One region of the Kitasatospora sp. NEAU-CNBT7 genome, then DNA from elsewhere that is predicted to be linked to it. Evidence: riboswitches for the same ligand, from Rfam matches in the RefSeq annotation. Region 1 holds a riboswitch; the other holds the start of a gene.
What was found. A riboswitch is a leader RNA that binds a small molecule or an ion and turns the genes downstream of it on or off. The one in region 1 is predicted to bind cyclic di-AMP.
Positions count from the first base shown of each region.

Region 2: linked by a shared signal. The riboswitch ahead of AC2TEW_RS06895 (glycoside hydrolase family 16 protein) and the one ahead of AC2TEW_RS10045 (transglycosylase family protein) in region 1 are both predicted to bind cyclic di-AMP.

Region 1 covers NZ_JBXQQB010000006.1:6,514-11,744, reverse strand. Annotated here, with positions in the region: gene AC2TEW_RS10060 (purine-cytosine permease family protein) at 1-316, shown strand, start outside; gene AC2TEW_RS10055 (SDR family NAD(P)-dependent oxidoreductase) at 243-677, opposite strand; gene AC2TEW_RS10050 (cytochrome P450 family protein) at 837-2,084, shown strand; cyclic di-AMP (ydaO/yuaA leader) riboswitch at 2,303-2,488, shown strand; gene AC2TEW_RS10045 (transglycosylase family protein) at 2,493-3,131, shown strand; gene eno (phosphopyruvate hydratase) at 3,329-4,615, shown strand; gene AC2TEW_RS10035 (FtsB family cell division protein) at 4,873-5,231, shown strand, end outside.
Region 2 covers NZ_JBXQQB010000004.1:34,745-39,975, forward strand. Annotated here, with positions in the region: gene AC2TEW_RS06880 (IclR family transcriptional regulator) at 1-120, shown strand, start outside; gene AC2TEW_RS06885 (antibiotic biosynthesis monooxygenase) at 161-463, opposite strand; gene AC2TEW_RS06890 (hypothetical protein) at 544-1,047, shown strand; gene AC2TEW_RS06895 (glycoside hydrolase family 16 protein) at 1,051-2,247, opposite strand; cyclic di-AMP (ydaO/yuaA leader) riboswitch at 2,273-2,354, opposite strand; gene AC2TEW_RS06900 (MerR family transcriptional regulator) at 2,678-3,520, opposite strand; gene AC2TEW_RS06905 (phenolic acid decarboxylase) at 3,647-3,976, shown strand; gene AC2TEW_RS06910 (alpha/beta hydrolase) at 3,980-5,101, opposite strand; gene AC2TEW_RS06915 (Pr6Pr family membrane protein) at 5,169-5,231, opposite strand, start outside.

The DNA of each region.
Region 1 (5,231 bases):
CTACTGGTACACCCGGGGGCTCAACCCCCGGGCGGCGGCGGCCTTCCTCACCGGCGCGGTGCTCGGTGTGCTCTGGGTCAACAACCCGCTGTACGTCGGCCCGCTGGCCGACCTGACCGCGGGCGTCGACCTCAGCCTGCCGGTCTCCTTCGGCGCCGCGGCACTGCTGTACGTGCTGCTGGTCCGGCTGTGGCCGGAGCCGGGCGAGAACCCGGCCGGGCAGCCCGAACGGTACCTGCCGCTCAGCGCCCCGGCGCTGCCACGGCAGTCCCGGTCGGAGCCGGCGCCCGACGCTGGGCCGGCACGACCTCGCTGATCGCCTCGCCGACCAGCGCGAGCAGCTCGGCCAGCGGGTCGAGGTGGTCGGGCAGGTCGGCGAGCGCCACGATCCGCTCGCCGTCCGGTCCGGCCACCGCGAACAGGTCGATCGGACCCAGGTGCTTGCGGGCGGTCTCCACCAGCGCGGCGACGTCGCTGGGCTGGTGGACGTCCGCACTCACCCCGACCACCGGGCAGCCCGGCCGGTCCAGCTCGGCGGCGAGGTCCTCGGCGACACCGGGGTGGAGATCCGCGATCAGCAGCCCGGCCGAACCCGCGGCGGCGAACCGGCGGGCGAGACCCGCCCCCGAACCTCCGCCGAGCACCGCGATGACCACCACTGCCCCGGCTACTCGCATGGCCTGCTCCTCCTTGAGCGAAACCGCCGCGGGCCGCACCGCACCGCGGCCCACACATGGCTGTCGGAGGATCGTAGACACGCGGCGACCCTCCGCAACAGGGATTACCCGCCAGGTGACCAGACTCACGCCCGCGCAGGCAAAGGTTACGGTCGTGCCATGCCGGAACCAGTCGAGTCCACCCAGCCGGAGCTCTTCACGTGGGAGTTCGCCGCCGACCCCTACCCCGCGTACGCCTGGCTGCGCGAGCACGCCCCCGTGCACCGCACCACCCTCCCCAGCGGCGTGGACGCCTGGCTGGTCACGCGCTACGCGGACGCCCGGCAGGCGCTCGCGGACAGCCGGCTCTCCAAGAACCCGGCGCACCACAGCGGGCAGGCGCACCGCAGCGGCCGGGTCGGCATCCCGGGCGAGCGCCAGGCCGACCTGATGACCCACCTGCTGAACATCGACCCGCCGGACCACACCCGGCTGCGCCGCCTGGTCTCCAAGGCCTTCACCCCGCGCCGGGTCGCCGAGTTCGAGCCCCGGGTGCAGCACCTCACCGACCGGCTGATCGACGACTTCGCGGCCCGCGGCTCGGCCGACCTGATCCACGAGTTCGCCTTCCCGCTCCCCATCTACGCCATCTGCGACCTGCTCGGCGTCCCGCCCGAGGACCAGGACGACTTCCGGGACTGGGCCGGGATGATGATCCGGCACGGCCGCGGCCCGCGCGGCGGAGTGGCCCGGGCGGTCAAGAAGATGCGCTCGTACCTGCTGGAACTGATCCACCGCAAGCGCGCCGACCTCGGCGACGACCTGATCTCCGGGCTGATCAGGGCCAGTGACCACGGCGAGCACCTGACCGAGAACGAGGCCGCGGCGATGGCCTTCATCCTGCTCTTCGCCGGCTTCGAGACCACCGCCAACCTGATCGGCAACGGCCTGTACGCGCTGCTGCGCAACCCCGCCCAGCGCACCCTGCTGCAGGACTCGGTGGCGCGCGGCGAGCGGGAGCTGCTGGCCACCGGGGTGGAGGAACTGCTCCGCTACGACGGACCGGTGGAGCTGGCCACCTGGCGGTTCGCGACCCGGCCGCTGGCCATCGGCGGGGTGGACATCCCGGTCGGCGACCCGGTGCTGGTGGTGCTGGCCGCCGCCGACCGGGACCCGGCCCGCTTCGCCGCCGAGAACACCCTGGACCTGGCCCGCAAGGACAACCCCCACCTGGGCTTCGGCCACGGCATCCACTACTGCATCGGGGCGCCGCTGGCCCGGCTGGAAGGACAGCTGGCCATCGCCACCCTGCTGACCAGGCTCCCCGACCTCACCCTGGCGGCCGAACCGGAGAGCCTGCGCTGGCGCGGCGGACTCATCATGCGGGGGCTGCGCGAGCTGCCGGTGACGTTCTCGGCGCACCCCTGACGGTGTGTCGGTCCGCGTGTCGGGCGGTGATTTTCCCGCGATCCGAATGACCATCAACTCGGACATATAGGGACGGTTGGTGGACGATCTTTGACGGTTCATAATTTCTCCGTGATGGTGGCGATATGAGCTTGTGATTGGCACATACGTCTGCCTAACCTCCGGGAAGCTCGCAGTCGCGGGCCCCGGACGCGGAACGCCGAATCCTGTCCCCGCGCTCCGGGAAGCCGACCAGACCCAGGACAGGGGCGGGGGACCCAGGTTTGCGCCGTCGCTCCCCGACGGCTAGGGGTGAAGCCGCCGACGCGGGCAGGAGCACTCGCTCCCGCCCCGCCGAGACGGCCGGGCCACCACCTCCCGGTCCGAACCCGACAGCTCACCTCGCAGGCGTGCGGAGAGGGAATCCCCATGCTCTTCACCGGTACGGGCCGTCACCGTCGTTGGAACCGGGCCGAGAAGGCCATCGCCGCAGCAGGCGTGGCCGGGGCCGGCCTGGCACTGCCGCTGCTCGCCGCCCATGGCGCGACCGCCGCCCCCGTCTCCACCTGGGAGAAGGTCGCCCAGTGCGAGAGCGGCGGCAACTGGAGCATCAACACCGGCAACGGCTTCTACGGCGGACTGCAGTTCACCTCCGACACCTGGCGCTCGTTCGGCGGCGCGAAGTACGCCGCCCAGGCCCACCAGGCCACCAAGAGCCAGCAGATCGCCGTCGCCGAACGGGTGCTGGCCGCCCAGGGCCCCGGCGCCTGGCCGGTCTGCTCCCGCCGGGCCGGACTGGCCAAGGGCGGCCCGCACCAGCAGGCGGACGCCGACCCCTCGTCCCGCAGCGCCGCCGCCCCGCCGGTCGAGCGCGCCTTCGAGCCGGCCGCCGAGACCTCCGACGGCCAGGGCGGCGAGTACACCGTCGGCCCCGGTGACACCCTGTCCGCCATCGCCGAGGCCCAGCGGCTGGCAGGCGGCTGGGAGCAGCTGTACCACGCCAACCGGGCCGTGATCGGCGCCGACCCGGACCTGATCGAGCCCGGCCAGGTCCTGCGACTGGGCTGATCCGGGCCCGGCGCGGCCAGGCCGTCCCGGCGACGGATCGGCAGGTACGGCCTGGTTTGCGGGCATTCAGGTGAACTACCGGCGAGTAGCCGGGCCACACGGTGAGACGGTGCGGAGGTCTGCGCGGCCCCGGCTCCGGGTGCGGTTAGGCTCTGGTCGTAACGACAACACATCCCGCTTCCGCAAGGAGATGCCTCGTGCCGTCCATTGATGTCGTCGTAGCCCGTGAGATTCTCGACTCGCGCGGCAACCCCACGGTCGAGGTCGAGGTCGGGCTCGACGACGGGAGCACGGGCCGCGCCGCCGTTCCGTCCGGCGCCTCCACCGGTGCCTTCGAGGCGCTGGAGCTGCGGGACGGCGACAAGAACCGCTACTTCGGCAAGGGCGTCGAGAAGGCCGTCCTGGCCGTCATCGAGCAGATCGGCCCGGAGCTGGTCGGCTACGACGCCACCGAGCAGCGCCTGATCGACCAGGCCATGCTCGACCTGGACGCCACCCCGGACAAGTCCTCGCTCGGCGCCAACGCGATCCTCGGCGTCTCCCTCGCCGTGGCGCACGCCGCCTCCGAGGCCTCCGACCTGCCGCTGTTCCGCTACCTCGGCGGTCCGAACGCGCACGTGCTGCCCGTTCCGATGATGAACATCCTCAACGGCGGGTCGCACGCGGACTCCAACGTCGACATCCAGGAGTTCATGATCGCCCCGATCGGCGCGGAGTCCTTCTCCGAGGCCGTCCGCTGGGGCGTCGAGGTCTACCACACCCTCAAGGGCGTGCTGAAGGAGCGCGGCCTGTCCACCGGCCTCGGCGACGAGGGCGGCTTCGCGCCGAACCTGGACTCCAACCGCGAGGCGCTCGACCTCATCGTCGAGGCCATCAAGAAGGCCGGCTACACCCCGGGCAAGGACGTCGCGCTCGCCCTGGACGTCGCCTCCTCCGAGTTCCACAACGACGGCGCGTACACCTTCGAGGGCAAGGCGATCTCCTCCGCCGAGCTCATCGACTACTACGCCGAGCTGGTCGCCGCGTACCCGCTGGTCTCCATCGAGGACCCGCTGGACGAGTCGGACTGGGACGGCTGGAAGGCCATGACCGAGAAGCTGGGCGACAAGGTCCAGCTGGTCGGTGACGACCTGTTCGTCACCAACCCGGAGCGCCTGCGCCGCGGCATCGAGACCGGCACCGCCAACGCGCTGCTGGTGAAGGTCAACCAGATCGGCTCGCTCACCGAGACCCTGGACGCCGTCGAGCTGGCCCAGCGCAACGGCTACCGCTGCATGATGTCGCACCGCTCCGGCGAGACCGAGGACGTCACCATCGCCGACCTCGCCGTCGCCACCAACTGCGGCCAGATCAAGACCGGCGCCCCGGCCCGCTCCGAGCGCGTCGCCAAGTACAACCAGCTGCTGCGCATCGAGGAGATCCTCGACGACGCCGCCGAGTACGCGGGCCGCGGCGCGTTCCCCCGCTTCCGCTCTGCGGAGTAATCAGCACAGCCGCTCCGCGGAGTAGCAAGCACAGCCGCTCCGCGGAGTAGCAGGCTCAGCCGCTCCGCGGAGTAGCAAGCACAGCCGCTCCGCGGAGTAGCAGGCTCAGCCGCTCCGCGGAGTGCTGGGTCACGCGTGACGAGCACAGCCGCCGTGAACACGGTCGCCCGCTGTACCGGTGCCCCGGTCCTCACCCCGTAGGGTGGAGGCCGGGGCACCGGCGCGCAGGCCCCGCACACCACGGGGAGGGGTACCAGATGGCCAGGTGGAGGATCCCGGGGCTCCCGGCGCGGCCGCGGTTCACCAGCCGGGCCACGATCCTGGTGCTCGTCCTGTGCTCGCTGGTGGCGATACTCGCCTACCCGGCCCGCCAGTTCATCGCGCAGCGGTCCGAGCTCGCGGAGCAGCGGGCCCGGGCCGAACAGGTCAGACAGCAGGTCGAGCAGCTCACCCGGGACCGGGCCCGCTGGCAGGACCCCGAGTACGTGAAGGCCCAGGCCCGGGAGCGGCTGCACTACGCGGTGCCCGGCGAGACGCCGTTCGTGTCGGTGGACCCGTCGCCCTCGGCGGCGGTCAAGTCCGCGCAGGCCGGTGCGGCGCCCGCCGCCCAGGCGAA
Region 2 (5,231 bases), on a different contig from region 1:
CTGTCGGTGTCCGGGCCGGAGGCGCGGATCAGGGCGCTGGAGGCGGCGGCCGGCAGTGCCGCCCTGGTACCGGTGATGCGTCAGATCGCCCTGCGGCTCGGGCAGGTACTCGCCCCCTGACGGCCCGTCCGAGGGCCGCCCGGGGCCGGCCGGGCCGGGCTCAGCCGGGCCGGACCGCGGTGGCCGTGAGCACGTAGACCGCCAGGTCGGGCTCGGTACCGGCCTCACGGAACAGCCGGGGCGCGGCGGCCATCCTGGGGTCCGCCCGTACCGCCTCCAGCGCGGCCAGGTCCCGCCACAGGCTCTGCACCCGCCAGTGCCGGTCCGGCCCGCGCAGCAGTTCCGTCCGCAGCAGCCCGTCGGGCAGCTCGGCGGTGACCAGGGTCCGGTACGACGCCACGAACCCGGCCTCCCGGTCCTCGGCGATCCGGCCGCTCACCTCGCTCAGCACCTGCTCGGACACCCGTGCCTCCTCCGCTCTCGTTCCGCCATCGGTCGCTACTGTGAGTATCGGCCAGAGGACGGACGGCGGAGGGGTACGACATGTCCGAGAGCGCGGGCCGGCGGGCGGCGGGCAGGTCGGCCGCGGTGCTGCTGGCCCTGTCCGGGGCCCTGGGGGCCTTGGGGGCCTTGGGGGCCGTCCCGGCCGTCCCGGTGGCGGACGGCGCGGACCTGCGGGTGGTCCGGCTCGACCCGGACCCGGCGCCGCCCGGCGGCAGCACCGCCCTGCACGGCTTCGTCGCCAACGGCGGTCCGGACCGCACCGCCTCGGCGTTCACCGTCCTGGCCGAGCTGCCGCCCGGTTTCGCCTTCGAGGGCCCGTACTTCCCGGAGTCCTGCACCACCGGGCCCGGCGTGCGCCTGCTGCGCTGCACCTTCCCGGCGGGGCTGCCCGCCGGGCGCAGCGCGACCGTGCTGGCACCGGTCCGGGTGGCACGCGAGGTGCCCCCCGGCACACGGGCCGAGGGGCACCTGCTGGTGACCGGTGCCGACGACCGCGACGCTGCGGACGACGGCACCCCGTTCACGCTGAGCGTGTCACCGTGACGGTCAGCGGTAGACCCGCACGTAGTCCGCGGCGAACGTGATCGGCGCGGTGCCGGTGGGCGCCGGGTGGTACTGGCCGGCGCTCAGCGACAGGTTGAGGATCAGGTACGCGGACCAGTTGGCGCCGACGCCGGTGTTGTCGGAGAACACCTTCACGCCGTTGACGTACCAGTCGACCGAGTTGGCGCCGTAGTAGGTGCCGATGGTGACCCACTTGTCCTTGGCCACGGCGTTGGCGTCGGTGTAGTACTTCGAGCCGGACTTGACGTGGTTGGTCAGCTCCAGCAGGTTCGGGTTGTCGGGGTGGTACTCGAAGGAGTCGATCTCCCCGTTGCCGTTCTTCCAGGTCCACAGGGCCGGCCAGGCGCCGCCGCCGGAGGGCAGCTTGACCCGGGTCTCGGCGTAGTCGCCGGTCTTCACCTGGAAGCCCTCGCCGGAGTACTCGGTGGTGAGCAGCCCGGTGTCCCAGGACTGCTTGCCGTTCTCCAGCTTGTTGGCGCCCGGCTTGGCGGTGAAGGTGGCGACGCCGCCGGAGACGCTGACCCCGTTCTTGCTCAGCCAGTCGAGCTTGTTGTCGTCCGGGTTGTGGTTGCCGTACTTGTACGAGCTGCTCTTGTCGGTGGTCCAGCGGGTGGTGTTGAGGCTGTCGAACTCGTCGGACCAGGTCAGCGCCTTGCCGGGGACCGGTGATCCGGTGCCGGGCGCCGGGGTGGGGGCCGGCGTCGGCGTCGGGGTCGGCGTCGGGGTGGGGGTGGGCGTCGGGGTGGGCGTCGGGGCCGGCGCGGGGGTGGCCGAGCCGCCGACGGTCAGCGTCTGCGAGGGCAGGTTGTGCCAGGCGTTGGCGGAGTCCTGCCAGAACCCGAACTGGGTGTAGGTGCCGGCCGGCAGGGTGCGGGCGGCGCTGGTGAAGGTGACACCGGCCGGGCAGATCTGCACGTTGCTCGCGTTGCCGGGGAAGTCCAGGTTGTGGCCGGCCGCGTCACGGACGCCGACACCGAGCGTCTTGGCGGTGAAGCACGCGGAGGAGTGCACCGTGAGCGTCGCCTTGGCGGCGGTGTCGGCCGCCATGGCGGTCGGGGAGAGCCTGTCCTGGGTCACCGTGGGGGTGGCGGCCGAGGCCTGGCCGACCAGCGGGACGCCGGCGAGGACGGTCGCGCCGGCGAGCAGGCCGAGGCGGGCCGGGGTGGGCGAAAGTCGCATGGGGGATCCTCTGCGACGCCTGCGAGGTTAGCTGTCGGGTTCGGGCACGAGGCTGCCCGGCCGCCGGTGGGGAGCGGCTTCACCCCTGGGCGCGTCTGCAGAGTCCCGCCGGGTCCGCGACGCCGGGCTCAGCCGACGCGACTCTGCACATGCGCCCCAGCCGTGCGCCCGGCTCCGGTGGGAGCGGGGGCGCGACGGCAACAAACCTGGTTCCCCCGCTCCTGTCCAGGAGGTGATCGGGTGACCGCCGTCGGGTGGACAGGACTCGGCGTCCCGACCGCGGGTCTGCCCAGCCGGGCATCCCGTGCAGGCTAGGCAGATGGGTCGTGCACCGACAACGAGACGTCCCTCACAGGCCCGCCCGGCCACCGCACCGGCCGCCGTCCCGGTCACTGCGGCAGCCACTGCGGCCGCGGCCCCGGCCGTGCGGTCACCAGAACCGGGGCTGCCCGGGGATGCTCTCCAGGTCCGCCAGCACCAGCTCGCGGTCCTCCGGCCCGGCGATCTCCTCGGCGGCGGCCAGCGCCTGCTCGGTCCAGGCGCGGGCCTGCTCCGGCTCGCCCGCCACCGCCGCCGCGCGGGCCAGCGCCTCGTACGCGAAGGCCAGGTCCCAGTCGCCGATCCCGTGCTCCCGGCAGAGCTCCAGTGCGCGCCGGGCGTGGTGCAGGGCGGGTTCCGCCCGGCCCAGCACGGCGTACACCCGGGAGCACTGCCACTCCCCGCGGCCGAGGTTGACCGGCGCGCCGACCTGCCCCCAGTGGTACCGCGAGGCGTGCGCCATGTGCACCATCCGGTCGTCGTCGGCCGCGGAGCGGTCCTCCTGCTCCAGCAGCCGCCAGACGCCGTTGAACAGGTCCACCGCGAGCTGCCGCTCGTCGCCCGCGTCGACCGCCCGTACTGATTCGCCCATGACCGTGCCGATCCCTTCCTCGATCAGATGATCCGTCCGGTGGACGGCCCCGCGCAGCCGGTCGAGCCGCGCCTGCAGCCGCCGCCGGTGCCCGGCCAGCACCCGCTGCACCAGCTCGGCCTCGCCGCCCGCGGCCAGGCACTCGCCGACCTGCTCCAGCGGCAGGTCGACCGCGCGCAGCGCCCGTACCAGGCGCGCCGCCGGCACCTGCCCGGCCCGGTAGTACCGGTAGCCGGTGTCCGGGTCCACCTCGGCGGGGCGCAGCAGGCCGACCCGGTCGTAGTGGCGCAGCGCCTTGGCGGTCAGGCCGGTGCGGCGCGCCATCGCGCCGATGGTGAGCAGGTGCTCGCTCTGGTCCGTCACGCCGACGAATCTAGGACCTTCCCCCGCGGGAACCTCAAGCCGCCGGCCGCCGGCGGTCCGCTAGGTTGGGGGGTGCGGCCGGAGCACCGGCCGCGGCCGCCGCGACCGTTCCCAGGAGCACCCGAGATGACCGCGCCACTGCCTGGCTTCGCCGGACGCACCTACCTGTTCGACGTCGACAACGGTGCCGCCTTCCGCAACTCCTACTCCGCCGACGGGACCAGGCTGCGCTGGGAGGGCCTCGGCGAGTCGGCCGGCCAGTGGGAGGACGTCCGGCTGCACGTCGCCGAGGTCGGCCCGCAGGTGTACTTCGTCAGCTGGACCGAGCAGAGCGGCATCACGGTCAGCCATGTGATGGACCTCACCACGCTCACCGTCCGGGTCTTCTGGACGTACGAGGGCGAGGGCGGCCGCGTCGGCGAGCTGCACACCGGGAAGCTGCAGCCGGTCGGCTGAGCCTCAGCCGGCCCGCAGGCGCCCCGAGAGCCACTCCAGCGCGGGCGGCAGCAGCGTGCTCCAGGTCCGGAAGTTGTGCCCGCCCTCGGGCACCGTCGCGGTCGCCAGGGAGAGCGGCGCGCGGGCCGCGGCGGCGAACGCCCGGGTGTCCGCGGCGTAGTCCCCGTCCCCCCGCTCGGCCCCGGCCAGCAGCACCGCCACCCCGGGCGGCGGCAGGTTGCGCAGCCGCCACAGCAGGTCGGCCTCGTCGCGGCGGCGGGCGCTCCCGCGGAACAGGTCCCCGGTGGACGGGTCCTCGGCCGCCCGGTAGTAGCCGGACATCGAGACCGCGCTGGGGAAGACCTCCGGGTGGCGCATCGCCAGCTTGAGCGCGCAGTACCCGCCGGTGGAGTTGCCCATCACGGCCCAGGCCTGCGGCAGCGCCGAGACCCGGTACCCGGCCGTGATCGCCCGGGGGACGTCCCGGGTGAAGTAGGTCTCCGCCTGCGCGCCGCCGGGGACGTCCTCGCACTCGGTGTCGGCGGGCATCGCCGGGGACGGCCGCAGCAGGACCAGGACGGCCGGCTGCATCCGGCCGTCCTGGGTGAGGCGCAGCGCCGTGCCCGGGTAGTTGAGCCGGGTGATCAGGTTCCGGGCGTCGCCGGGGAAGCCCGTGAGCACCACCACCGCGGGGAAGCGGCGGTCCGCGTAGCCGGGCCGGAAGTACTGCGGCGGCAGGTAGACGTAGCCTTCGGTGCTCAGCCCGGACAGCGGGCCGGCGATCCGCACGCGCTGGATCTCGCCCGCCGCGGCCGGCTGCCGCGCCACCGGGCCGCCGCCGCGCACCGGCTCGCGGCCGAGCAGCCGGACCCCGCCGTCCCCGGCCGCGGGGACCACGGTGACCGGGCCCGGGCCGCCCGTGCCGAGCAGGTCGTCCCAGCTGCCGTAGAAGGAGAAGTAGTCGTTGGCGGCGAGGGCGAGCGCGCCGAGCAGGGCCAGCTGGGCGGCCAGCAGCACGCCGATCCGGCCGAGCACGGCGGGCGCGCCCGGGCGGGCCAGCCGGGGCCAGCACGCCACCGTCGCGGCGAGCACCAGCACCGCGAGGACGGCGGCGGCCGCCAGTACCTTGTGACTCGTCAGGCCCATCGCTGCACGCTGCTCCCTCGGTCCGGTGCACGGTGGCGGTCGGCGTCCCGGCGGTCGGGCGCGGGCGTCAGGTCGGGTCGGTGGCGCGCCCGGGTGCTGTTCTGGCGTGCCGGGGCGGCGGCCGGTCCCG